DNA from 4 places in the Shewanella sp. Isolate8 genome. Region 1 is predicted to be linked to each of the others. Evidence: predicted binding sites of a transcription regulator. Region 1 holds the regulator's gene; each other region holds the start of a gene.
What was found. Region 1 encodes LexA, which represses DNA repair genes until DNA is damaged. Its sites were predicted from a motif close to TACTGTATNNNNATACAGTA; they were not measured.
Positions count from the first base shown of each region.

Region 1 (8,109 bases):
CGATGCCTGGCTCGCCTATCTCGACGCTCATCCCGAAGCCTATCTCTATTGCTTTCGTGGCGGACTGCGCTCTCAGCTGACTCAGCAATGGTTAGCCGAGGCCGGTAGAGCCGTGCCCTACATTCAAGGCGGCTATAAGGCGATGCGTCAGTTCCTTATCGACACCATAGACAGGGCGCCGGAGGTGAAACCTATGTTGATCCTCAGCGGCATAACCGGCAGCGGTAAGACAGATTTTCTGTTGCAGCGGCAAGAGGCAGTCGATCTCGAAGGGCTCGCCCATCATAGGGGCTCGAGTTTCGGTCGCTACCATGAGGCGCAGCCGACGCAGATCAACTTCGAAAATGGCTTAGGGGTCGCCCTGTTGAAACACCAACAGAGCGCCGCGCGGGATCTGCTGCTAGAAGATGAGAGCTATCTCATCGGACGCTCTGCGCTACCCAAGGCTTTCTACATGGGGATGCAGACCGCCAGCGTCGTCATCCTTGAAGAACCGCTGGAGGCCAGGCTGACACGTCTGCTGGACGAATATGTCCATAAGATGCATCAAGGCTATGTAGAGCGTCTGGGCGAAGAGGCCGGATTCGACGCATTTAGTGAGTATCTGGCAAACAGCATCTCAGGCATCAAGAAACGCCTCGGCGGTAAGCAACACGACGAGCTGCAACAGCTGATAAGAGACGCATTAGCGGTGCAGCTACAGCGTGGCGATACCCAGGCGCACCTTGAGTGGATCGAATTGCTACTCAGCAAATATTACGATCCCATGTATCAGTATCAGATAGCCAAGAAAGCCGAGCGGGTGATCTTCCAGGGCGACCATAAGGCTATGCATCAATGGCTGGATGAATACGCCGTTCGCTAGCACACTAAAACCTTATAAAGTGAAACCACCGAAAACATAAAGCCAGGTATGATGCCTGGCTTTATGTTTAACCCTTGCAAAAACGGCAAGCCGCTAGGATGCGGGTAACATGGCCTCGACCCGCTCGCGCAGCAGATGGCGGTTAGCCTCGGTACCCGACACCACATCATCGAGATCAACCGATATCTTAGACCAGAAGCGTTTGGGTCTGGTGCTCAGGGCATGCCCATCCTTATGACTGAAGTAGGAGCCCCAGAGGCCACTGAGCGCCATGGGGATCACTGGGACAGGATCGCGGGCGAGGATCTTGTCGATGCCGGGGCGGAATTCGCCCAGCTCACCGTTAGGGGTCAGGCGTCCCTCGGGAAAGATACACACCAAGTCTCCATTGGCCAGCGCCTGATGAATAGCCTCGAACGCCTGATTATAGGTTGCCTCACACTGGCGCGGGGAACAGATGGGGATCACTCCCGCGTGGCGAAACAGATACTTGAGCAGCGGCATCTCGCTGATAGATTTATCCATCACGAAACGGATCGGACGGGTCGAGGCGCCCATGATGATCAAGGCATCCACATAGCTCACATGGTTGCACACTATGATGCCGGCACCTTCGCTAGGCAGCTTGTCGCGGCCGGTCACAGTAACGCGATACAAAATATGGCTCAGCAGATAGCTGACAAATCTCTGGGTAAACTCAGGCACCTGACTATAGACATACAGGGCAACCACGGCATTGAGCAGCGCCAACAATAAGAAGAGATCTGTAATGCTCCAACCTAGGCCCTCCAACAGCAGAATAGACAGCGCAGCCGAGACCACCATGAACAGGGCATTCATTATGTTGTTTGCGGCGATTGCCTGAGCACACTCACCCCTATCGGCGCGCGACTGAATGAAGGCATACAGAGGCACGATAAACAGACCACCGCTCACCCCCACCATAAACAGGGCAAACATCACCCGGTAATGCTGCGACTCGGCGATGAAGCTACTAAAGCTATAGACGGTCTCGGCCTGGGCCGGCAACTCGGGGAGTGACCACAGCAGATCCACGCCAAACAGGGTCAGCCCGGCCACACCGAAGGGCAAGAGACCCAATTCCACGTGTCCAAAAGAGAAACGCTCACACAGGAAGGAGCCCACCGCGATACCGATAGAGAATAGGGCCAACAAGAGCGACACCACTGTCGCATCCGCATGCAGGTGCAGCTTGGCAAAGTTGGGGAACTGAGTCAGATAGGTCGCCCCGAGAAACCAGAACCAGCTGATCGCCAAGATGGCCATCCAGATACTCGGGGTCTTTCTGACTTTAGCTATGCTGCGCCAGGTGCCCGACAAGGGCGCGAAACGAATCTTAGTGATCGCGCCTTGAGGCGGCATGGCTGGAATCGCCCGGCTGGCCAGGTAACCGGCAACGGCCAGCACAAACACGGTCGCCGCGGTAGCGATAATGCCCTTGTCGCTGGCCACCAGAAGCCCGGCGCTGAGTGTGCCTATCAGGATCGACAAGAAGGTGCCCATCTCTACCCAGGCATTACCCGTCACCAGCTCATCTTCCGCTAAGGCCTGAGGCAGGAGCGAATATTTTACCGGCCCGAAATAGGCCGACTGGCTGCCGGTTAAGAAGAGCAACACTAACATCACCATATAACTCTGGCTCAGAATCGCCATGGCCGCGCAGGACATGATCACCAGCTCCAGCTGCTTTAAGCGTCTGATCAATTTGGCCTTATCCATGTTGTCGGCCACCACTCCCGCGTGGGCGGAAAACAAGAAGAAAGGCAGGATAAACACGCCGGCGGCGAGGTTAACGAACAGGTTTACGCTGATGGGCAGTTCCTCTATCTGGCTATAGGTCACCATCAGAAGCAGCACATTCTTGTAGATATTGTCGTTGAGTGCCCCCAGGCACTGAGTGGCAAAATAGGGAAAAAACCGCTTGGTTAACAGCATAACGCCTCCTTGTGATAACCCAATCCTTTAAGTTGAACCGCGATATGGTGGCGAATGGCCTCCTCGATACTTATCCCGGGAGCAAAGAGCTTATCGTCCAGCGCCAGACACACCAAGCCATGCACGCCCCCCCACAGGGCTCGGCTCGCCAGTAATCGTTGCTCACCGGATAGCTCGGGCAACAGCTCGCCCAGGCAAGACTCTATCAAGGCAAACAGCTGCGCAATAAGCCGGGCATGATGCTCGCTCAGCCCCTGCTCATCGGTTGCCTTAAGCTCGAAGATCAGCTGAAAGGCTCTAGGCTGCTCGAAGGCAAATTGCTGGTAGGCGTTGGCCATCGCCTCGAGTGGATTCGAGTCATAGGCTTGAGAGACTTGTGCATTAGAAACCAGGCACTGGTAAAGCTGATCCAGCGTCAACTCGGCGACGGCTAGTAGCAGACCCTGATAGCTCCCGAAGAGATTCACCAGGGTGCTGGGCACATAGCCGACAACTTGAGCCACCTTGCGCAGGCTCAGGCTATCGAGTGACTCGACCGCCAAATGCTGCAGCACGGCGGCGGTTGCCATCGCCCGAATCTCATCATGAGTATGTTCCTTACGTCTTGCCATCTCGGCTCCATCCCTCTGTCAATTTGCGTTCAAGTTACCAGCAAGCAAAATAAAAAACAATGTTCATAATAAGATTGTTTTTCGGCGACCAGAATAAAGAGGGAAATTTATCGGCTGAGTGTCATGAGAACTCTGTCTTCGTCTGGACCGAAGTAGTCGGCCTCCAGCCCTTGCTCGACAAAGCCTAACCTGGCATAGAGGTGCCTAGCAGGATTATCCGGCGCTACCGTGAGCTTCACCTGTGTCACGCTAGCGGGTAGCGCGCTCAAGGACTCTACAATCAAACGCCTGCCTATGCCTCGCCCCTGAGCGGCACTATCGACTGCGACCGAGAGGATCCAGGCACTATCTACCCGTTCGCTCCTGGCCAGCAGTATGTAGCCCAGTAGACACTCGTTTTCGTCACAAGCGACTCGCAGGCCGCTTGGCCAGCAGTCGAAACTCTGACGAAAGAAGAAGTCTGGATAGGCATGAGCACCAAATAGTCCCTGCTCCAGACGATAGAGCGCCTGCAGCTGGTGCTTACCAGCCGCCTTGATAGAAATATGAGGGAGATTATTCACGGGTTAACAGCTCGTCCCATGGCAGGTGGGTCGATCCCACGACGATAAAGTTGGGATTCTCTAGTGATTCGCGCTCGTTATAACTCAGTGGCTGTAGCTCGAGATCCATCACCTGGCCGCCCGCTTCTTCGATGATGATCTGCGCCGCGCCCGTGTCCCACTCACCCGTGGGACCGATACGCACATAACAGTCGGCGCGACCTTCTGCCACCAGACAGCTCTTAAGCGCCGCACCACCCAACACCACTAGCTCGCAGTGTTTAGGGTGATTGAAAAGCTTCAATACAGATTGGGGATCCTGACGACGGCTCACCGCCAGGCGCAAACAAGGTTCATCATCTGTGGTGAGCTGTTTGCTGGCGATACGCACCTCGCCCTTGCTGCTGCGCTTATAGGCGCCCAGCCCCGCAATGGCGTAATAGACCACGCCCGTCATAGGCACATAGACTACGCCCATGATAGGGCGATTGTGCTCGACCAGGGCGATGATCACCGAGAAGTCACCGCTACCGGCAATAAACTCGCCCGTGCCATCTAGGGGATCGACTAACCAGTAGCGCTGCCAGTCGGCGCGCTCGACGTAGGGGATATCGGCATCTTCTTCGGATAAAACCGGGATCTCAGGGGTGAGACTGTTAAGCTGGGAAGCGATGATCTTATGGGCCGCGATATCGGCAGAGGTCACCGGGGTATTGTCGGATTTCACCTCTTTGTCAAAACTGCCCTCGAGGTAGATCCCTTTAATGGCTTCTCCCGCCTCGATGGCAATCGAAATCGCCTGCTCAACATACTCTTCTGGCTTCATCACAACTCCAACAGCCTACATCTGGCAATGCCTAATATGATAATTCGGATTAACTACTTTAGTTTTAGATGTTTCTGTGCCAAAAACAAGGCGCTAACGCTTCGAGATTCGGAAAAGTCATCTTCTAATAACAACTCAGACCACTGGCTCAATGGCCAGCGTACCACCTCTATGGGTTCGGGCTCGTCACCCTGCAATCGACTCTCATACAGATCTTCGGCGACGAAGATCTGCATCTTGCTGGCAAAGTAGCCAGGCGCCAGGCTTAACTCCATCAGATGGGTCAACTTACGGGCACCAAAGCCGATCTCCTCCTGCAGCTCACGGTTGGCCGCCTGGGCATGGGTCTCGCCGGGATCCACCAGGCCTTTGGGGAAGCCCAGCTCGTAACTATGGGTGCCTGCCGCATATTCGCGTCCCAGCAGGAGTTCCTCGCCATGCACAGGCACCACCATCACGGCGCCGCGGGTATTACCCTTCATGCGCTCATATTGGCGCTCAACCTGATTCGAAAATTTTAAATGCACCTGCTCTATCTGGAACAGACGGCTCTGGGCAACAACTTCGGCATGTAGGATCTGCGGCTTTTTGTCCGACATTGAACTTCCTGAAAAATGGCGTTTGCTTAACCACTCAATCTTACTATGATGGGCCTAATCCACAACTCAAACCAAGGAATTTTTTTACTACCTTTATGTTTCCCTGGAATAAGATAGATACCGTATTGTTAGACATGGACGGTACCCTGCTGGATCTGCATTTCGACAACCACTTCTGGCTCAGCCTGGTGCCTCAGGCCTTGTGTCAGCAGCGGCAGATCCCACCGGCCGAGGCCCAGCAACTGGTAGAGAGTGCCTATGCCAAGGTCTTCGGCACCCTGGAGTGGTATTGCCTCGAATATTGGCAACAGGAGTTGGGTCTGGACATTCTGGCGCTGCATCACACCCTGGTCGACAGGATCCAGCTGCGTCAGGACAGCATGCCCTTTCTCGGCACGCTCGCCAAATACGGCAAGCGGCGCATCTTAGTCACCAACGCCCATCCCCACAGTCTGGCGTTGAAGCTCAAACATACCGAACTGGCTAGCGGGTTAGACGAGATGCTCTCCAGCCACACGACAGGCTATCCCAAGGAGCATCCCAAGTTCTGGCGTCACCTGTTTAATGAGTTTTCCCTGGATCCCAGCCGCTGCCTGTTTATCGACGACAGTGAGCCCATTCTACTGGCGGCCCAAAAAGCCGGCGTAGGCTATCAGCTAGGGATCAAGAATCCCGACAGCCAAAAGCCGCACAAGCAGTTTGCCGACTTCCCTGCCATCGACGATTACCATCATCTACTCGTCTCCCTAGAACAGGCTCAACGAGACTAGCCGCCTGCGCTTTACGCGCTAATCGCTTGATGTGACTGACAGAAAATCTGGTTAATACTTGCACTGTATAAAATACTGTATATACTGACAGGTACTGTATGGAAAGACAGGATTAATCATGAGACCCTTAACCCCGAGACAAGCCGAGATTTTAGATCTGATTAAACGCAATATTGCCGACACTGGCATGCCGCCTACCCGTGCGGAAATTGCGCGTCGCTTAGGCTTTAAGAGTGCCAATGCTGCCGAGGAACACCTCAAGGCGCTGGCCAAGAAAGGTTGCATCGAAATCATGCCCGGCACCTCACGCGGTATTAAGCTGACCCAAGAGGAAGAGCCTGAAGATCTCGGTCTGCCTCTAATCGGCCAGGTTGCCGCCGGTGAGCCCATTCTGGCCCAGGAGCATGTGGAGCAGCACTATCAGGTTGATCCAAGCATGTTCCGCCCCAGCGCAGACTTCCTGCTGAGGGTCAAGGGTGACAGTATGAAAGATATCGGCATTCTCGAAGGCGATCTGCTGGCAGTACATAAGGTCGAACAGGCCAGAAACGGTCAGATCATCGTTGCCCGCGTGGAAGACGATGTCACGGTTAAACGCTTCGAGAAGCGCGGCAGCACCGTGTTCCTTCATGCAGAAAACGAAGAATATTCCCCTATCGTCGTCGATCTCACCACTCAGAGCCTGAGTATCGAAGGCCTGGCCGTTGGCGTGATTCGAAATGGAGACTGGCAATGAACAACCTAATGGGCATGGCGCCACGTCATCCAGGACTTTGGGTCGATCTCGACAGCTCGCTTAAGCGCGGCGATGGCAACACTATCTCTACCACGGCAAGTTCGACTCAGGGCAAGCAGGAGCTCCAGGCCCTCACCCCTGAGCTAGCCAGACTCAGTCAGCAGGGGCAATGGGTGGTGCTGATCAGCCCGCCAAACATAGGCTACAAACAGATGCTGGCCGACGGCGGTGTTCGCATGGACCGTATATTACTTGTGCACACCAAGGATGAGGTCGAAACCCTGTGGGCGATGGAAAAAGCCCTCACAAGTGGTACATCCAGTGCGGTGATCTGCTGGGCACAAACCCTGGATGCCCGTGACAGTCGTCGCCTACAGATAGTCGCCAAGAATACCCGCGCATTAGGGGTAGTGATCGAAGATGCGAACGGTCACTTACCTGCCAGCCCGTTTTCCCAAGAGGATCTCAGCGGTCAGCCCTCGAATCTGTTTAGCTCGCTACACTAATCATCCTCGCACTACCTTTCCATACAAACGCCCCGCAAGGGGCGTTTTTGTGTCTGTTTTGTTTAGCAAAATAAAATAAAAGTGATCTTGATCAATATTTAAACAGCCATTAAGTTAGTAATAGATATCAACGATTATTTGTTATATCGCACAATTTGGTTGTCGGCTTGAGCGGCGAAAATAATCTTGTAACACCTCGCCCACGGAAGCTGAAATTGGTCTGATATATTCAGCCGTAAGTGCAAGCGTGGTCACCACCAACAGAACAAGAGTTTCACCACCGACGCACTTTGAAGTCATCGTTGCTTTTTTGGGAACTGAAGAGTTTGCATAGAGCCGAGACATACTGTGTGGCTCTTCTTTGTAGTTGCCTTCGCAATTGACAGAGGAGAAGTCTAGTGAAGCAAGTGTTGTGTTGTTTGCTGGCGTTGCTATTTACGCCCACCATACTCGCAGCAGATATGCCCCTGAACATGACATCAGGGGTCACAGAGATCAGTAATAAGGTGTTTAGCCTGCATATGACGATTCTCTATATCTGTTGCGCCATAGGCCTGGTCGTCTTTGGCGTGATGATCTACGCCATCATCAACCATAGACGTTCTAAGGGTGCCGTCGCGGCAAACTTTCATGAGAGCACTAAGGTAGAGATCGCCTGGACGCTCGTGCCTTTTGCCATCTTGATCCTCATGGCCATC
Region 1 covers NZ_JAKEVI010000005.1:178,958-187,066, reverse strand. The annotation lists gene mnmH (tRNA 2-selenouridine(34) synthase MnmH) at 1-865, shown strand, start outside; gene L1D43_RS18665 (MFS transporter) at 959-2,821, opposite strand; gene L1D43_RS18660 (TetR-like C-terminal domain-containing protein) at 2,812-3,432, opposite strand; gene L1D43_RS18655 (N-acetyltransferase) at 3,540-3,995, opposite strand; gene cysQ (3'(2'),5'-bisphosphate nucleotidase CysQ) at 3,988-4,800, opposite strand; gene nudE (ADP compounds hydrolase NudE) at 4,854-5,399, opposite strand; gene yrfG (GMP/IMP nucleotidase) at 5,495-6,169, shown strand; gene lexA (transcriptional repressor LexA) at 6,288-6,905, shown strand; gene L1D43_RS18630 (SulA-like leucine-rich domain-containing protein) at 6,902-7,411, shown strand; gene coxB (cytochrome c oxidase subunit II) at 7,810-8,109, shown strand, end outside.

Region 2 (8,109 bases), on a different contig from region 1:
CCACAAGCCATGGAGCTGGGCCGATACCTACCCGATAGCTAAATTGCATTTTGGCGACGAGCAGGGGCGGCGCCGTGGTGCGCCCCTCTACGTGCTGGCGGGCGCCTCGGGGCGTAATCTGGCCTTCGGGCCTGCCGCGATCCTGGCGGATAATCAGATCAATCACTGGGGCAACACGGTTATCGCCGGTCACAGGGATACTCATTTCGCCAGGCTCGAGGGGATCTACCCGGGGCAGGTGATTACCCTGCAGGATGCCTCGGCGCAGGTAGTGAATTATCGCGTGCTGGGGACTCAGGTGGTGGATGAACAAGATACGGCGCTGCTGGCTCAGGAAGATGCCCTGCGCTTGACCTTAGTGACCTGCTACCCCTTCGATAGCTTAGGCGGGCAGAGCCGCCAGCGTTTCGTGGTGATTGCCGAGCCTATGGCGGGGGAGGCGGTGGCGACGCGTTTACCCGCGTCGTCAGAGCCAACCCAGTCATCGGGTCGACTCCAATCGTAGGGATTAGAGGGGCATTACCCGATTTCGGCCCAAGTTTTTGGCGTCATAGAGGAAACTATCAGTGCGCTCGATAAGCGATTCGAAGGTGTCATTTGGCTGCCATTCGCTAACCCCGAAAGAGGCGCTAATCTTATCGATTGTCTGATTCTTGCGTCTGTCCTTTAGGGAGATCTTCTCCAGGGCCCGGCGCATGGCATCGGCCAGATGGCGGGCCTTGCGTTGATGGCTGTTGGGCACGATGAGGGCAAACTCTTCGCCGCCATAGCGATATAGCTTGACCCCGTCACGGCAGGATTCGCTGAGGCGCTTCGCCACCGCCTTTAACACGTTGTCGCCGAGATGGTGGCCATAGGTGTCGTTGAAATTCTTGAAATGGTCCACATCGGCCAAGATCAGGCAGGTGCCTTCAGGGCTCTGAGCCAGTACGCCCTTGAGATCCTGGTCGAAGGCGCGGCGGTTGAGCACGCCGGTGAGGGCGTCATGGTAAACGTCTTGTTCCGATTGTTTCAGGGCTTCTCTCAGTGCGGCGATCTCTTCCTGGGCCTTGTCTAGGCGACCGGTAAAATACTCTGTACTCTGGCGTATATCATCGGATTCTTTCACCAGATCCCGTACCAGCCCCAATACCTTCTCCAGGCTCAGACCTTCCTCCTCGATGCGATTGAGACGGTTGAAGTTGCTGTCGACCTTCTGTTGAAACGCCGTAGCGTCTTGGTTGGTATCCTTGATCGACTGTGACAGCTCTATGGTCATGGCCTCCAGATTCTGGCGCATGTTGAGCACGTTAACCTCGCTGGGATCGGCAATATGCTCGCGGTAGAGCAGCTCGGCCGTGACCGGCGGGCAGGTGTTATGCTCATTGACTATCTTGTCCATCTTGGTGATGAGTTCGGGGTTTTGCTGGCCGACGTAGGCATACCACAGTGCATAGTTGGTGGGGGTCGTCGGGATCTGATGCTTGAGCATCAAGGGGACCGCTTTCTTAAGGTTGATAGCGGCTTCGCGTAGCAAATCTTTGCTCATTTCGACTCCAGGATAAGGTGAGCTCGGCGGTGCCAAATCGGTTTCGGCGCAGCAAAACAGGTCTTAGGGCGCAAGTTGGCAGGTCGTTTTCTTAAAGGGTGGCTATGTAAAGCATAGCCACCAAGTCGACTCCCTGCCTTTCTATACTAGTGAGCCTTAATGCAGACTTTGTTGATTTGGCGCCCATTTTAACCAATCGGGATCCAGTTTGGGCTGCAGGCTAAAGATCTGATGCTGACCGATGCGATTTTGCTCCGTGGTCGCCGATTGGGTTGCCACGCCAATACCACCGGCGATGATGGTCTCAAGGGAGCCGGTTTCGATCTGTGCGCCGGAGAAGAGGCCGAGATCGACCTTGATACCCGACAAATCCCAGAACTGACTGCTCTGATTGATCAGATGACGATACCCGCTGGCCACCTGAGCTGTCATCTCGACTTGGGTGCCAGTGGAGGACAGTCGTACCTGCTTGACTTCGCCTATTTTGATACCGCGGAAGATGATAGGGGTGCCTATCTTGACCGAGCCCAGGTTGTCATCCACCAGAGTGAAGGTGAGTGCATCTTGGGCGAGTAATGCCGGGGACTCGACGCTGCCCATAAAGTCATGCACTATGTTGCCACTCTCACCCGGCAGTACGGACACATAGGGGCCAGTAATTAGGGTCTCGGCGGCCGTGATGCCTGAGAGGGAGATATTGGCGTCGACGATAAAGTATTGGGCATCGTCGGCCAGGAAAGGCGCTGCGTAGTCGCCATAGAGGTAGGCATCGACGCTGACACTGTGCAAGTCTTGGGATAGTTTAACCCTCTCGACTTGCCCTATCTGATGGCCCTGATAGCGGATCGGCGCGTGGGCACTCAGGCGTGTGCTGGCATCGAAAACTATGCTGATGGGCGTTGCCTTAGCGCGGGCCAAGGTCTCTGAGCCATAGAGGTGGCTCTGGTTACCGATATCGTCTTTGTCCAGCAGCCCAAGGGATACGCTGCCCTTTAATGCGCCCTCTAGCGGCGCTACATCCAGCTTGACGCCATTTAGGCTGGCATCGACGCTCAGGGCACCGTTACGCCAGAAGATGGTGCTTGGCTTAACCAGCGAGGCGAACTGCTTGTCGATACCCAGCTCGATGGCAAAGTCTTCGTTGCTGGCACGCCAGTTGACTCCTTGCACCTCACCGATCTGCATCTTCTTATAGTAGATAGGGGAGTGGGCGGCGAGCCCGGCACCATCCGGACTCGCAAGCACTATCTTGAGGCGATTCTGCTTAGCGAGGTAACCCTCGGCCTGCTTGGCATTGGCAAACAGCGGCAGTGCTCTCTCAGGATTGACGGCTTTCTTACTGCGGCCCTGGATCAGGCTGATGGCGCCTTTGGTGAGGGTGGACAGATCCCGGGTATTGACCTTGATGCCGTCCAGGGAGGCGTCGATCGCCAGGGCCGATTCGGCAACGAAGTAGCTACCCTGATGGATCAGCTTGGCAAATTCGGGCCAGATCTGGATGCGGTAGGCCAGGCCGGAAAAGTCAGGTTTAAACTCGACGCCGTCGACCTGACCTATGGGCAGTTGTTTATAGCGCACCTCGGCGCCTGCGCTGATCCCTGGGTTTTCCTCGGCGCTCAGGCTGAGCAACAGTGGCGGCTGTGTGTGCTGCGGTGCCTTAGCCAGCAGTGGGTAGCTGGCCTGATGTTCGCCGCTGCCGGGCATGAAGGCTACCACATTCCCGGTAACCAGTCGGCTGGCATGCTTGATGCCGCTAAGCGATAGATCGGCACCTTCGAGCCAGAATTGACTGTCTGTGCCGAGAAGCTCGGCATATTGAGTGGCGATATTTGCATCGAAGGTCACGCCTGACTCGGTTAGCTGGGTGTGGGTGATCTGGCCTATGGTGATGCCGCGATAGACGATGTCGGCGCCTGTGCTTAGGCTATCTGCGTCATCGGCCGTGAGGCTGAAGCTAATGCCGCCCAGGGCATGCTCTTTATCCTCGAAGATGGTGAAGGTCTGATTGACGTTCGCCTGCTCGCTGCTGCTTTGTGAAGAGAAACTGACGCCACCGGCGAGGATGGCCGAGAGGCTCTCTGTCTTAACCTTGATGCCAGATAGCGAGGCGTCCAGCGCCAGCCCGGAGACATTCCAGAAGCGTGAGTCCTGTTTTACTAGGTGGGCATACTTCTTCTCTATGTAAGCATTGAAGAGGATGCTGTCGTCGTTCACCAGGCGATAGCTGACTATTTTTCCGACCGGGATCTGACGGTAAAACACCTGAGAGCCCACATCCAAAGAGCCGAGGGATGGGCTGGTGAGTTCGATCATCAAACCATCTGAGCCAGGAGCCACCGGCGGGGCCTGATCTTCGGCGGTAAACTCGTTCTTGTAATCGCCTTCGCCTGGCTGGATGGCGATATAGTTACCCGAGAAGAGGGCGTCTAGCCCTTCTACACCCGTGATCGATGCCTTAGGGGTCACCAGCCAGAACTTGGTCTCATCGCGTAGGAAGGGGGTCGAGCGATAATCCATCAGCAGATCCACATAAACGCCCTGGAGTTGATCGTCGATACTGATATCAACCACCTTACCCACGGTTAATCCCTGGTATCTGACCAGCGTCTTACCCACGTCTATCCCTGTGGCGCTGGGGAAATGGATGCGCACTTCGACGCCGGACTCACGAATGCTCTTGATCCCGAGCCAAGCTCCCAGGGCCAAAGCGATCAGAGGAAGTAGCCAGATGGGAGAGAAGAGTTTTTTCTTAACGACTTTTGGTGTTTCAATTTGTGTCATCTTTCGATTCCAATCGGTCCCAGAGTAAACGCGTGTCTAATACTTTTGCGGCCAGCTGTGTTAACAGAATCACCAAGGCGAAGGCGGTGGCCGCAGGCGCCGGCTTGGCATCCCAAATCTGTCCCATGTTAATGAGCGCCGCGGTAATGGAGATCACAAACAGATCCAGCATGGACCAGCGACCTATCCATTCGATGATATGAAAGCCAGCCATGAGTGTTTTTTTCGAGATCGGCAGGCGATAGCTGATCGCCGTCAGGTAAAGCGCCAGGCCAAAAATTTTCAACATAGGCACTAAGATACTGGCGGTAAACAGAATAATGGCAATAGGTAAAAGGTCTAGGTACACCAGGTGGTTAATGCCGCTGAAGATGGTGTCCTGGCGTACCTGCCCCTGACTGGTCATGATGGTGATGGGGTAGAGATTCGCCGGAAACAGCAAGATGGCGGCGGTGATCAGCAGTGCCCAGCTCTTCTGCACACTGGTGCGATCCCGGCTCTGCACCGCCTGTCCGCAGCGTGGACAGCTGCCCTGATCGAGATGGCACAGAAACTTACAGGTAGGGCAGTTGGTCAGCCCCAATGATTCGCCCTGGGGAGGCCTGCTGAGCTTACTCATCCAGTACGCTCCACATATGCTCTATGTCATATTCCCGTTGCATGAAGATCACCATGATAAACAACATGGTGAAACAGAAGGTGCCGATTCCGAAATAGAGATCGGTGTAATCTGAGAGCTGAAATACCGAGACGAATATGCTGATCATGTAGATCTCAAGCATGGAGAGCTGCGCCAATAAACTGTGCTGTTTCAGCAGCTTCTTATAGATATTGCGAAAGAAAGGGATCTTGAGTCGGTATTTTACGATCAGCACCTGGGTGAGTATCGACAAAATAAGCAGGCCAGGGGCGATCACCGCCGCCACCAATACGGCAATGCCCACGATCCAATAGCCCTGAGCGGCCACGGCCATGGCGCCTCCGGCTATGGTGGTGGTGCGAATGCTGCCGAGAAAATGCATCTCGAGCACAGGAAAAAAGTTGGCGGGAAAATAGAGCACCAGCGCAGTGATACACAGGGCTAACATGCCGTTGACGGAGCAGTAGGGGGTATCATAGAGATTGGTATGGCAGCGTGGGCAGAGGGCCCGCACCCCAGTTGGCAAGGCGCGTTTTCTCACGACCAGATCGCAAGCACGGCAAAGAACGATACTCTTATCTAACACCTCTGTTTTCATATCTGTTCTGGGGCGCTTCCTGTCATCTAAGGCTATATCAATAGTGAGAATTTCTTGATATAGACCAGTAATCTATTGCCTATAAGATATTACTATAGTCAATCTATTGAAATACCTAGGGCCTGTTGATCTTTGCTGTTTGTTTTTGCAGCAATTTGTAGGTGGTTTATACAAGGCAGAGCCTGTGTTGTGTAGTATTCTAAACCAACGGGCGATAACGCAGTAGAAATGGCCTACAAAAGCTGCCCAAAGGGTTCATCTAAACGCGCGCTGCACTTTGTTGCTCGCCATTCACATAGAGTAACTATGCTTCATGACTCTCGCCTCGCGCAAAATGCGTTTAGATTGAACAAAAATTAAACTTGAAAGATCAACAGGCCCTAATAAGGTGGCTCCCAAATCCGGAGCTAATAGTTGCGCAGATTCTAACAGATAAAGTTTGAGACTTGCATAAGAAGTTGTATTTATGAGATTCTACAACTGTATATAAAAACAGTGTGAGGGCGAATATGGCAGTTATAACGAAATTTGTCGTAGTCAGAGAAGGGGTGGAGAAGATGACATTCACATCTAAGAAGGAGGCGGATGCCTACGATAAGATGCTCGATATCGCGGATAATCTTCTTCCTTTTATTGAGCAAGTTGATTTAGGCTTAGATGAAAATGCATTAGAACAACTTTGTTTCTACATGGCAGAACATAAAGATCAGCTCATGGGACTCTTGAAAGGCGGCGCAGCAACTAAGGCTGCACCGGCAAAGAAACCCGCCAAGAAAGCTGAAACGAAAACATAAATTGTTAGGAAATTTGTATGAGTACACCTTGTTACACGACGCTTACCCGTCAAGTTGAAGCCCTGTTTAGCGGCGAAGATAACCTCGTCGCGGCGATGGCAAACTTCTCGGCGCTGCTCAACGAGCATCTGGATGATATTAACTGGGTCGGCTTCTATCTGCTGCAAGGTGATCAGCTGGTGCTGGGCCCCTTCCAAGGCAAAGTGGCTTGTACCCGTATTCCGGTGGGGAAGGGAGTATGTGGCACGGCGGCCCAGAGTGATACCACTCAGCGCATCGAAGATGTCCATGCTTTCGACGGCCACATCGCCTGTGATGCCGCCAGTAACTCGGAAATTGTGATCCCACTGCGCCGTGACGGTCAGGTGATCGGCGTACTCGATATTGATAGCCCCTCCTTCTCTCGCTTCGACGAGGCGGATCAATTGGGGCTAGAGTCCTGCGTAAAAAGTCTGGAAAAGGCTTTATTTGCTTAAACTACAACCAATTTTGCACAATTGATGGTCGCTTTCGTCTGGCGCGCCCTTATAATAGGCCGCTTGATGAATTCAAAAACACGCCGTGAGATTTTTCATTAGTTGAAATGAATACATGGCGTTTATTGACTGTAATTGATAAGGTATGTTGGATTGTGTGGTCGCCGCCTAGCGGCATGTAAGCGACCCGATGTCTAACCAATATGAACGACACGCCAGTGCCGACGTTAACCCGGCGAGGTGATAGTCCCTTTTAAACTGTGGAAGTAATGATGGAATCAACAGAAAAGTTGACCGACACCAACGCAATTCTTGCGTATTTATATGAAACATTTCCTTTATGCTTTATCGCTGAAGGTGAAACTAAGCCTCTAAAAATAGGATTGTTTCAAGACTTGGCTGAAAGGTTAGCTGATGATTCTAAAGTCAGTAAAACGCAATTAAGAATCGCCTTACGCCGTTACACCAGTAGCTGGCGTTACCTGAAAGGGGTTAAGGCTGGGGCACAGCGTGTCGATCTCGACGGCAACGAGTGTGGCGAGCTTGAGCAAGAGCATATTGACCATGCACAGGCTACACTGAAGGAGAGTCAAGAGAAGGCTAAGGCAAAGCGTGCTGCGAAAGCGGCGGCAGAAAAGGCTGAGAAGCCTGGTCCTAAGTCTGAGAAGAAAGCCTTCAAGAAGCCACAGCCTAAGCGCAGCAGCAAACCAGCGCCTAAAGCGGCTAAGCCACAGGTTGAAGCCAAGGATTTAACCCCGGCAACACTGACCGAGTTGAAACCAAATCAACGCGTGAGTGTCAAACTAGGTAAATCACCTGTTGCAGGTGTTGTCCTGGACATCAAGAAAGAAGATGTTCAAGTACAGTTAGATTCAGGATTGACGGTAAAAGTCCCGGTAGAGCATATCCTGTTATAACTGTTCATCGTTTAAAAGGAGTAACTTGTTGATGCGAAAACTCACTCTGGCAGCATCCATTGCCAGCATCTTTGTAGGATTCTCGGCATGGGCACTGACGCCCAGTATTCCATCTAGCGAGTTGCCCTCTCTAACGCAAGAGCCGCAACATAAAGTAGCGAGCAAGCGAGTGACGGGTCTGTTCACTCGCGCCCATTATCATAGATTCGATCTGGACGATGCCTTCTCCGAGCAGGTGTTCGAGCGTTACCTTAAGCAGCTCGATTATCGCCGCAATGTCTTGCTTCAGAGTGATATCGACAGTTTCAAGCCTTATGCGACCCAATTTGACGACATGCTGAAAAGCGGTGATCTCACCGCCGCCTACAAGATCTT
Region 2 covers NZ_JAKEVI010000001.1:1,481,914-1,490,022, forward strand. The annotation lists gene L1D43_RS06575 (class GN sortase) at 1-505, shown strand, start outside; gene L1D43_RS06580 (GGDEF domain-containing protein) at 509-1,528, opposite strand; gene L1D43_RS06585 (MlaD family protein) at 1,685-4,309, opposite strand; gene L1D43_RS06590 (paraquat-inducible protein A) at 4,296-4,928, opposite strand; gene L1D43_RS06595 (paraquat-inducible protein A) at 4,921-5,547, opposite strand; gene L1D43_RS06600 (YebG family protein) at 6,057-6,341, shown strand; gene L1D43_RS06605 (GAF domain-containing protein) at 6,359-6,817, shown strand; gene proQ (RNA chaperone ProQ) at 7,090-7,734, shown strand; gene prc (carboxy terminal-processing peptidase) at 7,766-8,109, shown strand, end outside.
Region 2: a site for LexA is predicted at 6,026-6,045, ahead of L1D43_RS06600 (YebG family protein). Genes of this name have one in related genera too.

Region 3 (8,109 bases), on a different contig from region 1:
GTCAAGAGACTTGCTTAAAAAAGTAGAGCTAGAAGATGGAAGTATTGTTTACCAACATGATCAATAAGATGTATAACATAGCTGTCATAGGGACATTTCTAATTCGAGTAAGAGGGAATTATCTGAATGAAAATTGGTGCCGCAGGGTTAATGAAACTAGCAGAAATGATTTGCGGCGATGATCCATTTCGAAGCTTTCCTTACCGCAGCTCCTCATATTTGACTCGTTTCTTTGTGGATCTCGATCTAGATTATGTTCACGATGGATCAACTCGCCGTGTATGGGTAAATGACGTATTAAAGGAGTTAAATGAACGCAAAGCGCTCCAAGAGAATATGCCATCTGCGGAGATGAAAAAGGTAATTGAATATCTCTTGCATCCAGATCACTTTTTGTTCAATGAAAACGTGGATAGAGAAAAGTCTATCCAAGCGGTCGAAACATGTCTTAAGACCTATGAATTAACAATTGCACAGCAATCAAATGGCGTTGTAAAGCTATGTCCCGCGCATGGACAATTTGTATCTTCTTCTTACGAGGAAGTCCCTACGGAACAGCTCATCAGTTTTAAACCAAGTGTCTTTAATGTTCCGAAAAAGCCCCAAAATGAAAAGCTGATTTCGGTGATGATGCCTTTCAATGCCAGCTTTTCTGGCACCTACGATGCGGTAAAGCGTGTGGCTGAGTACATGCAGCTAGAGTGCCTAAGAGCGGATGATATCTGGGATAACTCCACGTTTATGCAGGACATATTTGATTTGATTTTTTGTGCGAAGGTCATTGTGGTTGATTTTACGGGTAGAAACCCGAATGTCATGTATGAAACCGGAATCGCTCATACACTTGGTAAAACAGTAATACCAATAACGCAATCGTTAGATGATATCCCGTCAGACCTTGGGCATCATAGAGCATTGAAGTATTTGCCAAATGAGCAAGGCTACAGAGATCTGAGTAACGAGTTATATAAAAGATTAAAGGTGATCTATAAGATCGAAATGTAACAAGGCGCTGTTGTCGGACTGTTTTTCCGCTGCGCTCCAAAACAGCCGCAAAGCGCGGCTTTACCAATACTTTTCCTAATCCTTCAGTCTACCTTTAGAGTGTTTGCGTTAGCGCACTTTTGTCCAATTTTTAGTTATGCCTCTCCGTAGTAATAGAGCTGAATTTAGGCAAACCCACTAGTTCAAGAAAGCCGCATTGCAGATAAAATTACTTTCTTTTGTTAGCTCCCTCATCTAACACTTAATCCTAGGAATGTCTGACCACCGTGTCGTATATTGGGGTGTTAGAAAGTCTCGCCTCATTTGCCATTTCGGCTCAACGCCTTGGCCAGCTACAAAAAGCGAGTCTGTTCCATAACGCGCATTGATACAATCAAGCGCCTTCATTAGAGTAGAACTCTTAGGTTGATTGAATAAATCTTGTTGGAGGTGCTTTTCGCTACATAGCTCAATCAGGCCTACGCCAACTTTGTAGTAACGTACCCCTGGTTGAAACCTAAGGCTACTGTAGTGCACAGCCTTTTCTATCAATTCGCATGTATCATTTGTTGGTATCTCGAGGGGGAGCGTGATTTTGAATCCTGTCGGACGCTCATCAAAAGGTGAGTTACTCGCAAAGACAAGCAACGTTTTACAAAGGGAGCCTTGTTGTCTTGCTTTGACTGCTGCGATGGCGACGTGCTTGGTGATAGCTTGGAGTAGGGATGCTTTGTCAGAAATACGGTTACCCATACTCCTCGTTGAAAAAATCTGCTTTTTATCAGCCCTTGCTGCATCCCAGCCTTTGCATGGAATGCCATTGAGTTCTCTTACTGTGCGCTCGAGTTCAATACTAAATTGCTGACGCGCAACACTCGGTTCAAGCAGGGCCAAGTCTAATGCTGTATTGATACGAAGAGCCACTAGGCGTTTCGCGATATGTTTACCCACTCCCCATACATCTTGAGCCTCCATTTGCTCGAGAATACAACTGCGCTCCTCATCTGTGGTGATAGCACAAACGCCGGCGTAGCCTGGTAGGTGTTTAGCCGCATGGTTTGCTACTTTGGCTAGTGTGAGTGTCTCTCCTATACCCACACACACCGGCAACCTTGCTTCTTTCCATACGGCTCTGCGGATTTTATGACCGTGAGATATTAGACAGGGGATAGCCGGGTAAACGTTTCTGAAAGATAAAAATGACTCATCAATACTATAAATGTGTTGTTCTGGCGCAAACCGCCCAATAACTTCCATCATCGCGGCCGAGAGAGAGCCGTATAGTTCATAGTTGGATGACAGAACAATCACACCTTTTTGCTGACATAACGACTTTACCTGAAAGTAGGGGACGAACTTGCTTATCCCCGCTTCCTTGGCCTGACGATTAGCCGCAACAATGCAACCATCGTTATTGCTGAGCACCACTATTGGCTTTCCACGCCATTCAGGTCGAAATACCTGTTCAGCGCTGCAGTAAAAGGAATTGGCATCGACCAAAGCGAACAAGGTTATTAACTCCTACTCAATATCGAGCTTTGCCGGTGACAGCGAATTGAGCGAATCACAACACCCTCAATAGTAAAGGAGTCATGCTCAAAAATAGGTGTGTTCATATGAGAGTCGTTCGCAGATATCAACTGCCTGTTGACCGTATCTATGATTTTGCAAACAAAGCAGCCATTGTAGTTCGCAACGATAATGTCTTGGTTTTTGACGGTTACGTGCCTATCTACAATGAGAATATCTTGATCAAAGATGCCAACGCCTTGCATGGAGTCACCACTTGCCTGGCCGATAAAAGTGGCGCTTGGATGCTCAATAAGCAACTCATCGAGGCTTAATGGCAGCTGTTTATAGTCCGTTGCTGGGGACTCAAAGCCGGTTATCCCGGCACTGGCTAAAATGGGTATGACTTTCATATTTAATGAGTACTGTTTGTTTATACAGTATTTTAGCTGACTTTAGTGTTTTGGCAATATTCGGGAGCTTTCCTTTTGCATGCTACAGCTCGATTCAACGAAAGATCGCTACCTGTTTTGATTTTTACCACCCAAATAGTCCTACACCAAAGTCCGCTAGCGTGCCGATTTTGCTAGCTTTTTCCGGCAAAGTTATTTAGCGTACAGAGGAGACAGATCAAATGCTGGCAAGAAATGAAACCATGAGTTGGTCTTTCAATCGCCGCAATGTCATAAACATGGAGGTTTGTATGAATAGGGTGTACGCGGGCTTAATACGCCGAATGGCATTAGCTTTGGCCTTTGCCGTGTTCACGCCTAGCGCCATTGGTCACAGTGGTGCAAAAGATGAAAATGGTGGCCACCTTAATAGGTCAACCCGTACATACCATTGCCATACCCAAGACTGTCTGCTCCCACTTAATGGCGCTGCTGCAACTAATTACCTTTCGATTGTGTCTTTCAATATTCAATTTCTGGGTAACTTTAAAGACCGCGATGATAAGGCGCTAGCTCAACTATTAGCGAATGAGGATATCGTTGTCATTCAAGAGCTCGTTGCACCACCTTACGATGGTACCTTTCCAGACAACACCTCATACAAGCCAGATGTTGAAGCTCGGCGCTTTTTTGAAGCTATGTCCTCATATGGGTTTAATTACATTCTGTCAGAAGAAGACACGGGCACAAATGACACCATTCACCTTAATAGTGCTGCAACTGAATGGTTTGTCACGTTTTTTAAACCAGACAAAGTGCAATATGAACCAAGCTTGCCTAAGGGGTTCTTAGCGGAAGATCGCTCCAATAATGATAAATACGAGCGGGTCCCTTACGCTACCCCGTTTAAAGCAAAAGCGACGGGAGATGACTTTGTCCTGATATCTGTCCATCTGCAACCAGGAGCGAGTAAGAAGGATGAGGTACGCCGTAAAGGTGAGCTATTTGAAGTAGCCAAATGGATAGACGAGAACGATTCAGTTGAACGAGATTTCTTCGTGTTAGGCGACATGAACTTTGAAGACTGCGATGAAATCTCGACGATTTTACCTGACGCCTATTCTGCACTGAACGCAGGAGATGCTTGTCTCATGACCAACACTAACCTTAATAGTCCCCGGCCTTATGACAACGTCGTTTATCCGACGTCAAATACAAGTAGTTTGTTTTTGGGCGGGCAGTTTGAAGTCATCGACTTAATAGATGAGATGGAAGATGACTGGTTTGAGGATTTTACGACTCCATACCCAGGTTCGCCGTACAACCACAATGCATTCAGGGCTCGTTATTCAGATCATCATCCGGTACGCTTTAAGATCTTACTAACAGGAACTGATGACTAGTAAATCATAAATAGGCACGATGTGCTTAAAGATAGCGATGTATAACAGAGAGTATGAAGAGCAATTAAAGGAAATTGACTACACCGTTATGAATATTTCGATACCAAATAGCATATTACCTCACTTGAATGAAATATCTGCTAGGCTGTGGTCAGGTCATGCTGCGGTAATGGTCGGTGCAGGGTTTAGTTGTAATGCAATACCTATAAACGAATCATCAAAAGCCTTTCCTGACTGGAACAAACTTGGTGAACTTTTTTATGAAAAAACGCGTGGTGAAAGCATAAAGGATGGTAGATTCCTTAATGTATTAAAGCTGGCTGATGAACTACAAGCTTCGTTTGGTAGACCGATGCTTCATCAGTTATTAAGGGATTCCATTCCTGATAGTGAATATGAGCCCTCTAAACTACATGTTGATTTGTTGAACCTTCCTTGGTCAGACATATTAACAACAAATTATGACACTTTACTTGAAAGAACCGCAAGAACAGTCACAGAACACAACTATCAATTAATTGTTGGCAGTCAGGACCTGATTTATTCAGAAAAACCACGAATAATTAAACTACATGGAAGTTTTCCTAGTGATGAGCCATTTGTTATCACTGAGGAAGATTATCGACGTTACCCAATCGATTTCGCACCATTTGTAAATACAGTCCAACAATCACTGCTAGAAAATACGTTATGCCTCATCGGTTTCTCTGGCGATGACCCTAACTTTCTCCGTTGGATTGGCTGGATTCGAGATAATCTAGGGGATGAAAAGTCTCCAAAAATATACCTGATCGGTGTACTTAATCTAACTAAAGCACAGGTCAGTTTGTTGGAGAAATACAATATTGTTCCTATTGATATGTCTGATTTGGATGGCGTTGGAAAGGATGATCACTACAAAGGCATTCAGAAGTTCTTTGAGTTTTGTAGCAGCAAAAAATCTGATTCTGATTGGTTAGATTGGCCCAAGGGTGGATCTAAAAAGTATCCAGATAAAAGTGGGAATGTGCCGATAGCACAACAGATCGAAGAAGTTATAATAGAATGGAAAGCTCAAAGAGAGAACTATCCAGGATGGGTCGTTGTTCCCGAAGATCGTCGACAATATTTGTGGGAATACACCAAACAATGGGAGGGCGCTATAAAGAGCTTTGAGGATCTTTCAGTTAAGGTATTACTTGAGTTTCTGTATGAGTATTTTTGGCGAATTGAAAAATGTCTATGCCCTATTTTCGACCCAAATGTATCTTTGATAGAGTATGTACTAAAGTGTGGTGATGAGTTTCTAAAAGATAATGTCAATGGTTCTGATAGCTCAGTTAATAACAGTGCTTTCGCTGATCTTGATTTACATCAAGTTAAATCGAAATGTTGTTTTATTCAACTGTCATACCTACGATATTTAAGAGAAGAGGGGAAGATTGACAAATGGAAATCAAATGAAAAAAGAGTGAGTGCTTTCCTTGGACAAAGCTCAGACTCTTCTCGTTATCATTATGAGAAATGTCTTTTGTCATTATTTGAACTTGACATTAACGAACTTGAAACCCAGTTAGAGAGTTGGATAATTAAACCCAATCTACCATATTGGTCTGCAAAAAAAGCTGGTTTATTAGCTGAAATGGGAAGATTGGATGAAGCGATTAATCTATTAGAGGATGCTCTAAAGGTAGTTAGATCAAAACTTAACCTAAAGCCGGTAGTATCTGATTATTCAGCAGTGTCCCAAGAATCATATATTTTAGTTTTGCTTAGATATATACAAAGTGGTCTGTCTTGGGTTAATGGTGATTACAGTTTAAAATCTGAATTCTCAGACAGGTGGAATGTTCTAAAGCAATATAAATGTGATCCATGGAATGAATTGAGGTTACTAGAATCTCCATTAAGAAATCATTACAGCAGAGAGTTACCAAATCAGAATAAGCCACTTTTTGATTTGAATAGAACAAACAAGACCATTAACTTTGGAGGAAGTAACTACGAAGTATTAGAAGCTTTTAGATTGCTTAAGTTTGCTGAAGATGTCGGGCTTCCATTTCGAATTCCGGGCAGTACGTATGCAAAAGAAGCTGCAATGGGGGCCATAGAGCGACTTTCTGAAGTTGTTCCCTATTGGAGTATGTCTATAATGTTTCGAATAGGAGATAATAAAGCAGTTGATAGGATTTTTGATAGACGGTCATTACTTTCAATGAGACAATCTGAAGTAGATTCGTTAATTCGAAACTACCTTAGAGTATTCGAAAACATTGTCCTAAGTGGAGATGATAAGAATAATGGCCCGAAGACGATGTTGGTGAACGTTGTTCCTGAATTGTTGTCTCGTTTAATATCCAAGTCTTCAAAAGTTGAAAAAGAAGCAATATTCAATCTATTGGGAAGGATGTATAGTTTTGGGAAAAAAATAGAATATTCTCAGGTTGATAAATTAGTAAGTCGCTCAGTTAGGTCGCTGTCAGAAATTGATATTGTTGACTATCTACCAATGCTTATTGAGTTATCAATAGGTAGTGATGAACATTATGATGGAGTACATAAGTTTTCTAACCCATTCGAATTTACTGATAATTTAAACGAGAAATTTATTAAGGTTCCATCATGTTTTTCGTTAGACTCTGATAGAATCAACGAGCTTATACAAATCGTGATAGATGGTAATGAAAGCGAACGATTACGATGCATACGGACATTAGCTGAACTGAAACGGTTTGAAGTATTGTCAGAAAATCAAGTTTCCGATTTTCTAGAGGCTATATGGTCATCTGTTGATTCTCAAGGATTTCCAAAGTTTGTTGGATATTACAAGTTTGCTATTTGTCGCGATTTATCTCCCGGTACTGTTGATGGAGATAAGCTTATCAAACAGTATATCCTTAATGAAGAGATTGAAGCTCAGAAACATAATCCAAATAAAGGTGTAGTCATGTCTCGTGGAGCTATACCTCTGTGTCATGAAATATCTGGAGCTAGTGAATTTGTAGAATGGTCTATTGAAGAGACACATGTAATTTTTACAAAACTTTTGAATTGGTGGGATTTGGATAAGGATTATCTAAAGAAGTATGAATCAGGAGAAGTTAGAGATGAGTTTGAACTAAGGTTCAAACGACTCAGAGGAGCACTAGTAAGAGCTGTATCAAAGAAATTCTGTAGTGACCGAGAAAAAGATGTTTCAGCACTGATGAACATGGTGCAAGAAATGACGGATTATGGTCTAACAGTTTGCAGTATTAAATGTGCATTCTCTCATATAATACCTAGTTGGAAGAAATGTCTAATTACGGAAGTGTCAAACTCGTACCTCGAGACAAACGAAGTATTCATAGAAGATGCTGTCGAAGGCATGTATTCTATTTTTGATAGATGTGACGATGAAACGATAAAAGAACATTGTCTCAGCCTTCTGGCTAGTTCATTGGTATCTAGAGATAAACATAGGCTTCTCATCTCATTAAGCGCCGCTCGTCGAATCATATTTGGATATAAAGAGTGTTTTAAAAAGTCTTTTGAAAATGCTGTGTTATTTTCATTGGACAAGCTTCGCACAGAAACTGATGGTCATTGTGATTTTCTAACTTTAAATAGTGATCTATTTACTCGCGAGATTTCCGCTCATTTGGCATTTGAACTGTATACGCATTATAGAGAATCTAAGTCTACTCTGCCGTGTGTAATTGAACAGTGGCGTGCTATTTGTGAAGATCCTGATGAATTTGTTGAGATAAGAAATGCTTGGTTGCATATCTGATTTTACAATCAACCACATGCTCGGCATTGAGGTTCGAATTGATATGAATAGATTTTGTTTAAAAATGGAC
Region 3 covers NZ_JAKEVI010000001.1:1,103,621-1,111,729, forward strand. The annotation lists gene mauJ (methylamine utilization protein MauJ) at 1-67, shown strand, start outside; gene L1D43_RS04855 (hypothetical protein) at 127-1,005, shown strand; gene L1D43_RS04860 (Y-family DNA polymerase) at 1,240-2,493, opposite strand; gene L1D43_RS04865 (S24 family peptidase) at 2,499-2,906, opposite strand; gene L1D43_RS04870 (endonuclease/exonuclease/phosphatase family protein) at 3,128-4,288, shown strand; gene L1D43_RS04875 (SIR2 family protein) at 4,326-8,039, shown strand; gene L1D43_RS04880 (hypothetical protein) at 8,020-8,109, shown strand, end outside.
Region 3: a site for LexA is predicted at 2,917-2,936, ahead of L1D43_RS04865 (S24 family peptidase). Genes of this name have one in related genera too.

Region 4 (8,109 bases), on a different contig from region 1:
GATGGCCCGTCTGTCACAGAAGGACATCCAACTCTCGGCGCCCATGTGGGGCAGAGGTCAGGCATTGAGCGAAGCTGAGGCGTTAGCCTTTGAGCAGAGTGTTTGCGATCAGTACCCTGAGGATCTTGCTGGCCTGGAGCAGGCAGGTCTGAATCAGGAGCGTCGCCCCCTGCTGCTTATGCCCCAGCAACTGAGTTACGAGATTAAGGATGATGTCATAGTGATAAAGTTCGCCCTACCGGCCGGTAGCTTTGCCACCTCTGTGCTGCGGGAACTGGTGAATTATCAAGATGTCAAAGAGCGGGAATATCAGGCCAGAAAGGCCGCAGCGAGTGAAGAAGCCCATGATTAAGATATTGGTAAGCAATGATGATGGCATCACGGCGCCGGGTATCGCGGCCCTGTCCAATGCCCTGGCGAAGCACTTTGACGTGATGACAGTCGGTCCGGATCGCAACTGCTCCGGTGCCAGTAATTCACTAACCTTGACTAACCCTTTGAGAATTAATAAGTTAGACAATGGTTATATTTCCGTCAGTGGTACGCCAACCGATTGTGTACATCTGGCCATTCGCGAATTTTATGCCCATGAGCCGGATATCGTGGTGTCCGGCATCAATGCCGGTGCGAATATGGGGGATGACACCCTCTATTCGGGTACCGTCGCGGCGGCGATGGAAGGACGCTTTCTGGGCTTGCCGGCGATTGCCATCTCGCTTGTGGGCCGAGAACTGAAGCATTATGACAGCGCAGCCCATTACGCCTGTAAGATAGTGGCTGGCTTGATCGATAGCCCTATCGCTTCGGATCAGATCTTAAATGTGAATGTGCCGGACTTACCGCTCAGTGAGATCAAGGGCATAAAGGTGACCCGCCTCGGCGCCAGACACAGGGCCGAGGGCATGGTACGCATGCAAGATCCGGCCGGACGCGAAATATTTTGGCTGGGTCCGCCGGGTGAAGAGCAAGATGCCAGCGAAGGCACTGACTTTCATGCCGTGGCCAACGGCTATGTGTCGGTGACGCCATTGACGGTGGATCTGACCGCATTTGAACAAGTACCAAAGATAAAGCAATGGATAGAGCAATTATGAATGGGGTAGCCACAACGGCGGCATTGAATCTGGCACGTCACCTTCAGGGGGCGGGGATAGTTAATGCTGATGTTTTATCTGTGGTGGCGAAGACGCCGAGAGAGCTGTTTCTCGATGCGGCCCTGGGCCATAAGGCCTATGAAAATACTGCTCTGCCCATAGGACAGGGACAAACTATCTCTCAGCCCTACATAGTTGCGCGCATGACTGAACTTTTGTTAGAGTCGCATCCCAAGCGCGTATTGGAGATAGGCACAGGTTCTGGTTATCAGGCGGCTATATTGGCGCAGTTGGTGGATGAGCTCTGTACTGTCGAGCGCATCAAGAGCCTGCAGATCCAGGCGCGCCAACGTCTAAAGCGCCTCGATCTGCATAACGTCTCCTTTAAATATGGTGACGGCTGGAAGGGATGGGCGAACAAGGGGCCCTTCGACGCCATCATGGTGACGGCCGCGGCCAGCAGTGTGCCTCAGGCGCTGCTCCAGCAGTTGGCCGATGGCGGCGTGCTGGTTATCCCCGTCGGCGACGAGGTTCAACAATTGATGCGCGTGGTGCGCCAAGGCGACCAATTTCATTCGCAGACTATCGAGATGGTGAAGTTTGTCCCCCTGGTTAACGGTGAACTCGCCTAGTGGTGGTTGTCATGTTTTTCGCTGGCGCTAAGGGAATAGGGGAGCTGTCATGCTGAGCCCCCCGAGTCGGTGTAGGTTTTTGCAAAAGCTTGTTCAAAAGCCTGTCGGCATTCTATGTGTCTTGATGCTTACCTGTCTGCTGAACGCCTGTAGTTTTCAGGCCCATTCTCCCGCTCCCGTGGTCAACGTTAACTCACCGGTGAAAAAAGCCTATAAACGAGGCGGCCTCACCTCCGACCACTATAAAGTCAGGCGCGGCGACACCCTCTATTCGATCGCCTGGGCGGCCAACAAAGATTTTGTCGAAATTGCCCGATATAACGGGCTTCGCAAGCCCTATACCATCTATCCAGGACAGGTTTTAAAGCTAAAATCGACAAACGCTGTTACAAATAGCAAAACCCAGCGTAGCACTCAGGTATCGAGTAAAAAAACGCAGCAAAACACAGTTAAAAATCAACCTAAACAAACAGTTAAACCTCGTCAGCAGGTGGCTACTAGTAAAACGACACTGGTGAAAAAATCGCTTGATCGGGGCGATAAATCTGCGTACGCTGTAACAACTGGTCAACAAAATGTTAACGGTGTTATCCACAAGCCCAGTAGCACCCTACCCAAGAAGGTTCAGCGCTGGCATTGGCCTGTTAAAGGCAAGTTGATCGGCACATTCTCTACCAAGGAGCAAGGTAATAAAGGGATTAAGATCGCAGGATCCCGAGGCGATCGCATTCAGGCCGCCGCCGATGGGCGAGTGGTGTATGCGGGAAATGCACTAAGGGGATACGGCAATCTGGTGATCATTAAGCATAGCGATGACTATCTCAGTGCTTATGCCCATGCCGATAAGATCTTAGTAAAAGAGAAGCAGTTCGTTACCGCGGGACAAACGGTGGCGAAAATGGGACAAACGGGTACCAATAGGGTGATGCTGCATTTCGAGATACGGTATCACGGCAAATCCGTCGACCCACTTAAATTTTTGCCTAAATCATAATTTTATAGGCGCCATTTTGGCAATTGGAGGACAGTAAAGTGCAGTAAATTAGCATGTAAAATTTGGGAGAGTATATTATGGGTCGTAAACAATCTACCGCCGTGGCGGAGCCCTTAGTTGACTTGTCTAAGAATGAGTCTGATCTATCAGTTACCAACAGCAAGGAGGTTTTGAAAGAAGCAGAATTAGAACAGCAAGTACAAGATGACTTACAAAAGAACTTAGATGCCACTCAGCTGTATTTAAGTGAAATTGGATTTTCCCCCCTATTGAGTGCGGAAGAGGAGGTTTATTTCTCACGTAAGGCCCTAAAAGGCTGTGAAAAATCTCGCAACCGTATGATTGAGAGTAATCTCAGACTCGTCGTAAAAATTGCACGTCGTTATAACAATCGTGGCTTAGCATTATTGGATCTGATTGAAGAAGGTAACTTAGGTTTGATCCGCGCCGTCGAAAAGTTCGATCCGGAACGCGGTTTTCGATTCTCTACCTATGCTACCTGGTGGATCCGCCAGACCATAGAACGTGCGATCATGAATCAAACCCGTACCATTCGCCTACCTATTCATGTGGTGAAGGAGCTCAACGTTTACCTTCGTACCGCTAGGGAACTCGCGCACAAGCTAGATCATGAGCCTACCGCCGAAGAGATCGCCGAGCAGTTAGATTTGCCCAGTAGCGATGTGAGTAAGATGCTTAAGCTCAATGAGCGTATAACCTCTGTCGATACCCCGCTGGGTGGTGACAACGACAAGGCATTGCTGGACGTGTTAGCCGACGATGATTGCGTGGGCCCAGATTACAAGGTACAAGACGATGATATGTCTAAGTCTGTCGTACGCTGGCTAGACGAGCTGAACAGCAAGCAGAGAGAAGTGCTTGCCCGTCGTTTCGGTTTGCTAGGCTATGAGCCATCGACTCTTGAAAATGTCGGTAAGGAGATAGGTCTCACTCGTGAGAGAGTACGCCAGATCCAGGTGGAAGCCCTGAAACGGTTAAGAGATCTGCTCAGTGCACAAGGACTATCGGTAGAAGCTATCTTCAGAGTATAAGTGTGTATCGGGGTGTAGGCTTAAGGGCTGATTTAATGTACTTATTGCCGTTTTGAATTTGTCGCCTGGTTGAACTGGCCGTATGTTGGCTAGAAGGTCGATGAGCAGTGCTAGCGTCTTGTTGAGAAAAGTTGTGGTAAGCGCCCTAAGGTGTAAACCTTTTTCATGAAGAGCCGACCCCAGAATTAAAAAAAGCGCATCTCTAAGAGGTGCGCTTTTTGCTGTTTAGACTTGATTAACCTAGCTGTATTTAATTAACCTGCCTGTATTTAATCAACGTAGCTGTTTGAGCTCATAGAGCAGATCCAGCGCCTGTCTCGGGGTAAGGCTGTCGGGATCTATGGTGTCTAATCTGTCTAGGGCCTTTGAGGATTCTGGCATGGCGAGACTCAGCTGAGCCTGTCTGAGTTCGGGCAGGCCCTCCTCTCTGTCACGGCTCTCAAGATGATGCAGCTTGTGCTTGGCGGCCTGTACCACTTTGGCCGGTACCCCGGCTAGGGCCGCCACCTGTAGGCCATAACTCTTACTCGCCGCTCCTTCCTGCACCGCATGCATGAAGGCGATGGTGTCGTCATGCTCTATGGCGTCAAGGTGCACGTTAGCCACATTTTCCATCTGCTCGGGCAGCTGGGTCAGCTCGAAATAGTGGGTAGCAAACAGGGTCATCGACTTTAAATTCTGCGCCAGATGTTCGGCGGCCGACCAGGCGAGTGATAAGCCGTCATAGGTCGAGGTGCCCCGGCCAATCTCGTCCATCAGCACCAGACTCTCCGGCGTGGCGTTATGCAGTATGTTGGCAGTTTCCGTCATCTCAACCATGAAGGTCGACCGGCCGGAGGCGAGATCGTCCGCGGCGCCAATACGGGTAAAGATGCGATCCACTGGGCCGATGGCGGCCTTCTGCGCCGGCACGAAGCTACCGATATGGGCCATCAAAGTGATCAGTGCGACCTGACGCATATAGGTTGACTTACCGCCCATGTTAGGACCGGTAACGATCAGCATGCGCCTCGCCGGGTTGAGGCTGACAGGGTTGGCGATAAATGGCGTCTGACTGACGCGCTCGACCACGGGGTGCCTTCCCGCCTCGATATTTATGCCGCTCTGAGCCGTGAGTTCTGGCCTGTGATAGTCCAGCTGCTCGGCGCGCTCAGCAAAGTTGGTGATCACGTCAAGCTCGGCGGCGGCGCGGGCGAAGGCCTGTAGCTCGTGCAGGCGGGGCATTAGCAGATCGAACAGCTCTTCCCATAGCTGTTTCTCCAGTGCCAGAGCCTTGCCCTGACTGGAAAGCACCTTCTCCTCATGTTCCTTGAGCTCGGCGACGATATAACGCTCTGTGTTCTTCAGGGTCTGTCTGCGCTGATAGCTCATGGGGACCAGATCTGACTCGCGGCGACTCACCTCGATGTAATAGCCGTGCACCCTGTTATAGCCAACCTTCAGGGTTGAGGCGCCGGTGGCAGCCTTCTCGCGTGCCTCGAGTTCGGCAAGGTAGTCGGTTGCGCCCTGGCTGAGTTTGCGCCACTCATCCAGCTCTGCATGATAGCCCTCTTTAATCACTCCACCGTCGCGGATCAGCATAGGCGGGTTGTCGACGATGGCGCGGCTTAGGAGGGCATGCTCTTCGGGAAACTCGCCGATAGATTGCGACAGGGTATGCAGATGTGCGCTGTGACAATCGGCTAGCTGTTGCTGTATTTCGGGCAATAGGGCGAGTGCCTGACGCAGGCGGGCAAAGTCACGGGGGCGAGCACTGCGAATGGCCAGACGCGCCGTGATACGCTCTATGTCGCCCAGGGCTTTTAGCTGCTCGTGCAGACTCTCGTGATAACCATTGTCCAGTAGCTCGTCGATAGCATCGTGACGGGCACGAATGATGTTGTGGTTGCGCAGTGGTTCGTGGATCCAGCGCTGTAACATGCGGCTACCCATAGGAGTTGCCGTGTTATCCAGTACCGAGGCCAGGGTGTTGTCGCTGCCCCCCTGCAGGTTGCGGGTCAGCTCCAGATTCTTTCGGGTGGCCGCGTCCAGCACTATGCTGTCGCACTGATTGAAACGTGTGATGGCGTTGATATGGGGCAGGGCGGTGCGTTGGGTATCTTTTACATACTGGATAAGGCAGCCAGCCGCCTGCAGCGATAACCTGACTTCGCCCAGGCCAAAGCCATAGAGGTCTTTGGTGCCGAACTGTTCCAGCAGCAGCTTGTAGCTGGTGTCATAGTCGAACTCCCATTCGGGACGGCGACGCTTACCCGAGAGCGAGGCGATCAGTGCCGGCTCGCTGAAATCTTCGCTGTAGAGCAGCTCCGCCGGATTGGTGCGTTGTAGCTCGGCTTCCAGTGCCTCTTTGCTGGCCAGCTCTGTAACCACGAAGCGCCCGGATGAGACATCCAGGGTCGCGTAACCAAAGCCAATCTTACCGTGATAGACGGCGGCAAGCAGGTTGTCTTGCCTCTCCTGCAACAGGGCTTCATCGGTCAGCGTGCCAGGGGTGACGATGCGCACGATTTTTCGCTCCACCGGTCCCTTAGTGGTGGCGGGGTCACCTATCTGCTCACAGATAGCTACCGAGACCCTGAGTTGCACCAGCTTAGCCAGATAGCCTTCTACCGCATGGTAGGGGATGCCCGCCATGGGGATAGGGTCACCGCCACTCTTGCCCCGGGCCGTTAAGGAGATCCCTAACAGCTCAGATGCACGCTTAGCATCGTCGTAGAAGAGCTCGTAAAAATCTCCCATACGATAAAAAAGCAACATATCGGGTGTTTCGGCTTTCAGCGTCAGATATTGACGCATCATGGGGGTGTGCTTTTCAAGATGTTGAGTATCGACGGCGTTCATGAATTAACCAAGGTATCCTGCTACAAAAATGTCTGTCATAGCCCCGCGGCTAGCACAGAATGAATGGCCTCAATACTAACAATAAATTGATGGCGGTTGCGCATTTATCCTGCCTGTTTGGATAAATTTAGTGCTAATGCGCCTTGGGGCATTTAGCTGGCTTTGTCGGAGCTTAGGCAAAAATAATCGCATACAGTACTTGATACTGTATGATTGTACAGTATACTAGGTTTCATATTGAGACAGCCTAAAGCGATGCAGAAACCGTCTGCGGGCTTTAACTTAACGGATACCCCACAGCGCAGCGTCTGTGATTGAGAGGAAAGCAGAATGAAGATTGATGCGAATAAAGAGAAAGCCCTGAGCGCGGTTCTTGGCCAGATTGAGAAGCAGTTTGGTAAAGGCTCTATCATGAAGCTAGGTGAAAACCGCTCTATGGATGTTGAGACTATCTCAACGGGTTCTCTGTCGCTGGACGTTGCATTGGGTGCGGGTGGTCTGCCACTGGGTCGTATCGTTGAGATCTATGGTCCTGAATCTTCGGGTAAGACGACCCTGACCCTGGAAGTGATTGCGGCGGCTCAGCGCGAAGGTAAGGTTTGTGCCTTCATCGACGCCGAGCACGCGCTGGACCCTATCTATGCGCAAAAGCTGGGTGTGGATATCGATAACCTGCTGTGTTCTCAACCCGATACTGGCGAGCAGGCCCTTGAGATCTGTGACGCACTGACGCGTTCTGGCGCTGTGGATGTGATCATCGTCGACTCGGTAGCTGCCCTGACGCCTAAGGCGGAAATCGAAGGCGAGATCGGTGATTCTCACATGGGTCTAGCCGCGCGTATGATGAGTCAGGCGATGCGTAAATTGGCAGGTAACCTGAAGCAATCTAACACCTTGCTGATCTTCATCAACCAGATCCGTATGAAGATTGGTGTGATGTTCGGTAACCCTGAGACCACAACTGGTGGTAACGCGCTTAAGTTCTACGCCTCCGTTCGTTTGGATATTCGTCGTACGGGCGCCATCAAGGATCGTGAAGAGGTTATCGGTAACGAGACCCGCGTTAAGGTGGTGAAGAACAAGATTGCCGCACCGTTTAAGCAGGCAGAGTTCCAGATCCTCTATGGTGAAGGCATTAACCGCACAGGTGAGCTGGTGGACCTTGGTGTGATGCACAAGCTGATCGAAAAGTCGGGTGCCTGGTACAGCTACAAGGGCGACAAGATTGGCCAGGGCCGCGCTAATGCCGGTAAGTACCTGGTAGAGAACCCAGAGATTGCCGCAGAAATCGACCAGGCGCTGCGCGCCATGCTGCTGGGTGCTGGTCAAGTGGTTGCCGAGTCGGCCACTGGCGATGAGAATGTCGATCTGGAAACCGGTGAAGTATTTTAAGCTGACCCGTTTCAGCTAATCGGTTTTTGATGACTCAGGCTTTGCAATGACCTTGGTTCTTTCATGACAATGTCGGCGATGCAAGTTGCGGTGGGCCTGCTGGC
Region 4 covers NZ_JAKEVI010000001.1:797,673-805,781, forward strand. The annotation lists gene L1D43_RS03420 (tRNA pseudouridine(13) synthase TruD) at 1-352, shown strand, start outside; gene surE (5'/3'-nucleotidase SurE) at 345-1,094, shown strand; gene L1D43_RS03430 (protein-L-isoaspartate(D-aspartate) O-methyltransferase) at 1,091-1,726, shown strand; gene L1D43_RS03435 (peptidoglycan DD-metalloendopeptidase family protein) at 1,851-2,720, shown strand; gene rpoS (RNA polymerase sigma factor RpoS) at 2,798-3,772, shown strand; gene mutS (DNA mismatch repair protein MutS) at 4,046-6,613, opposite strand; gene recA (recombinase RecA) at 6,944-8,005, shown strand; gene recX (recombination regulator RecX) at 8,069-8,109, shown strand, end outside.
Region 4: a site for LexA is predicted at 6,817-6,836, ahead of recA (recombinase RecA). Genes of this name have one in related genera too.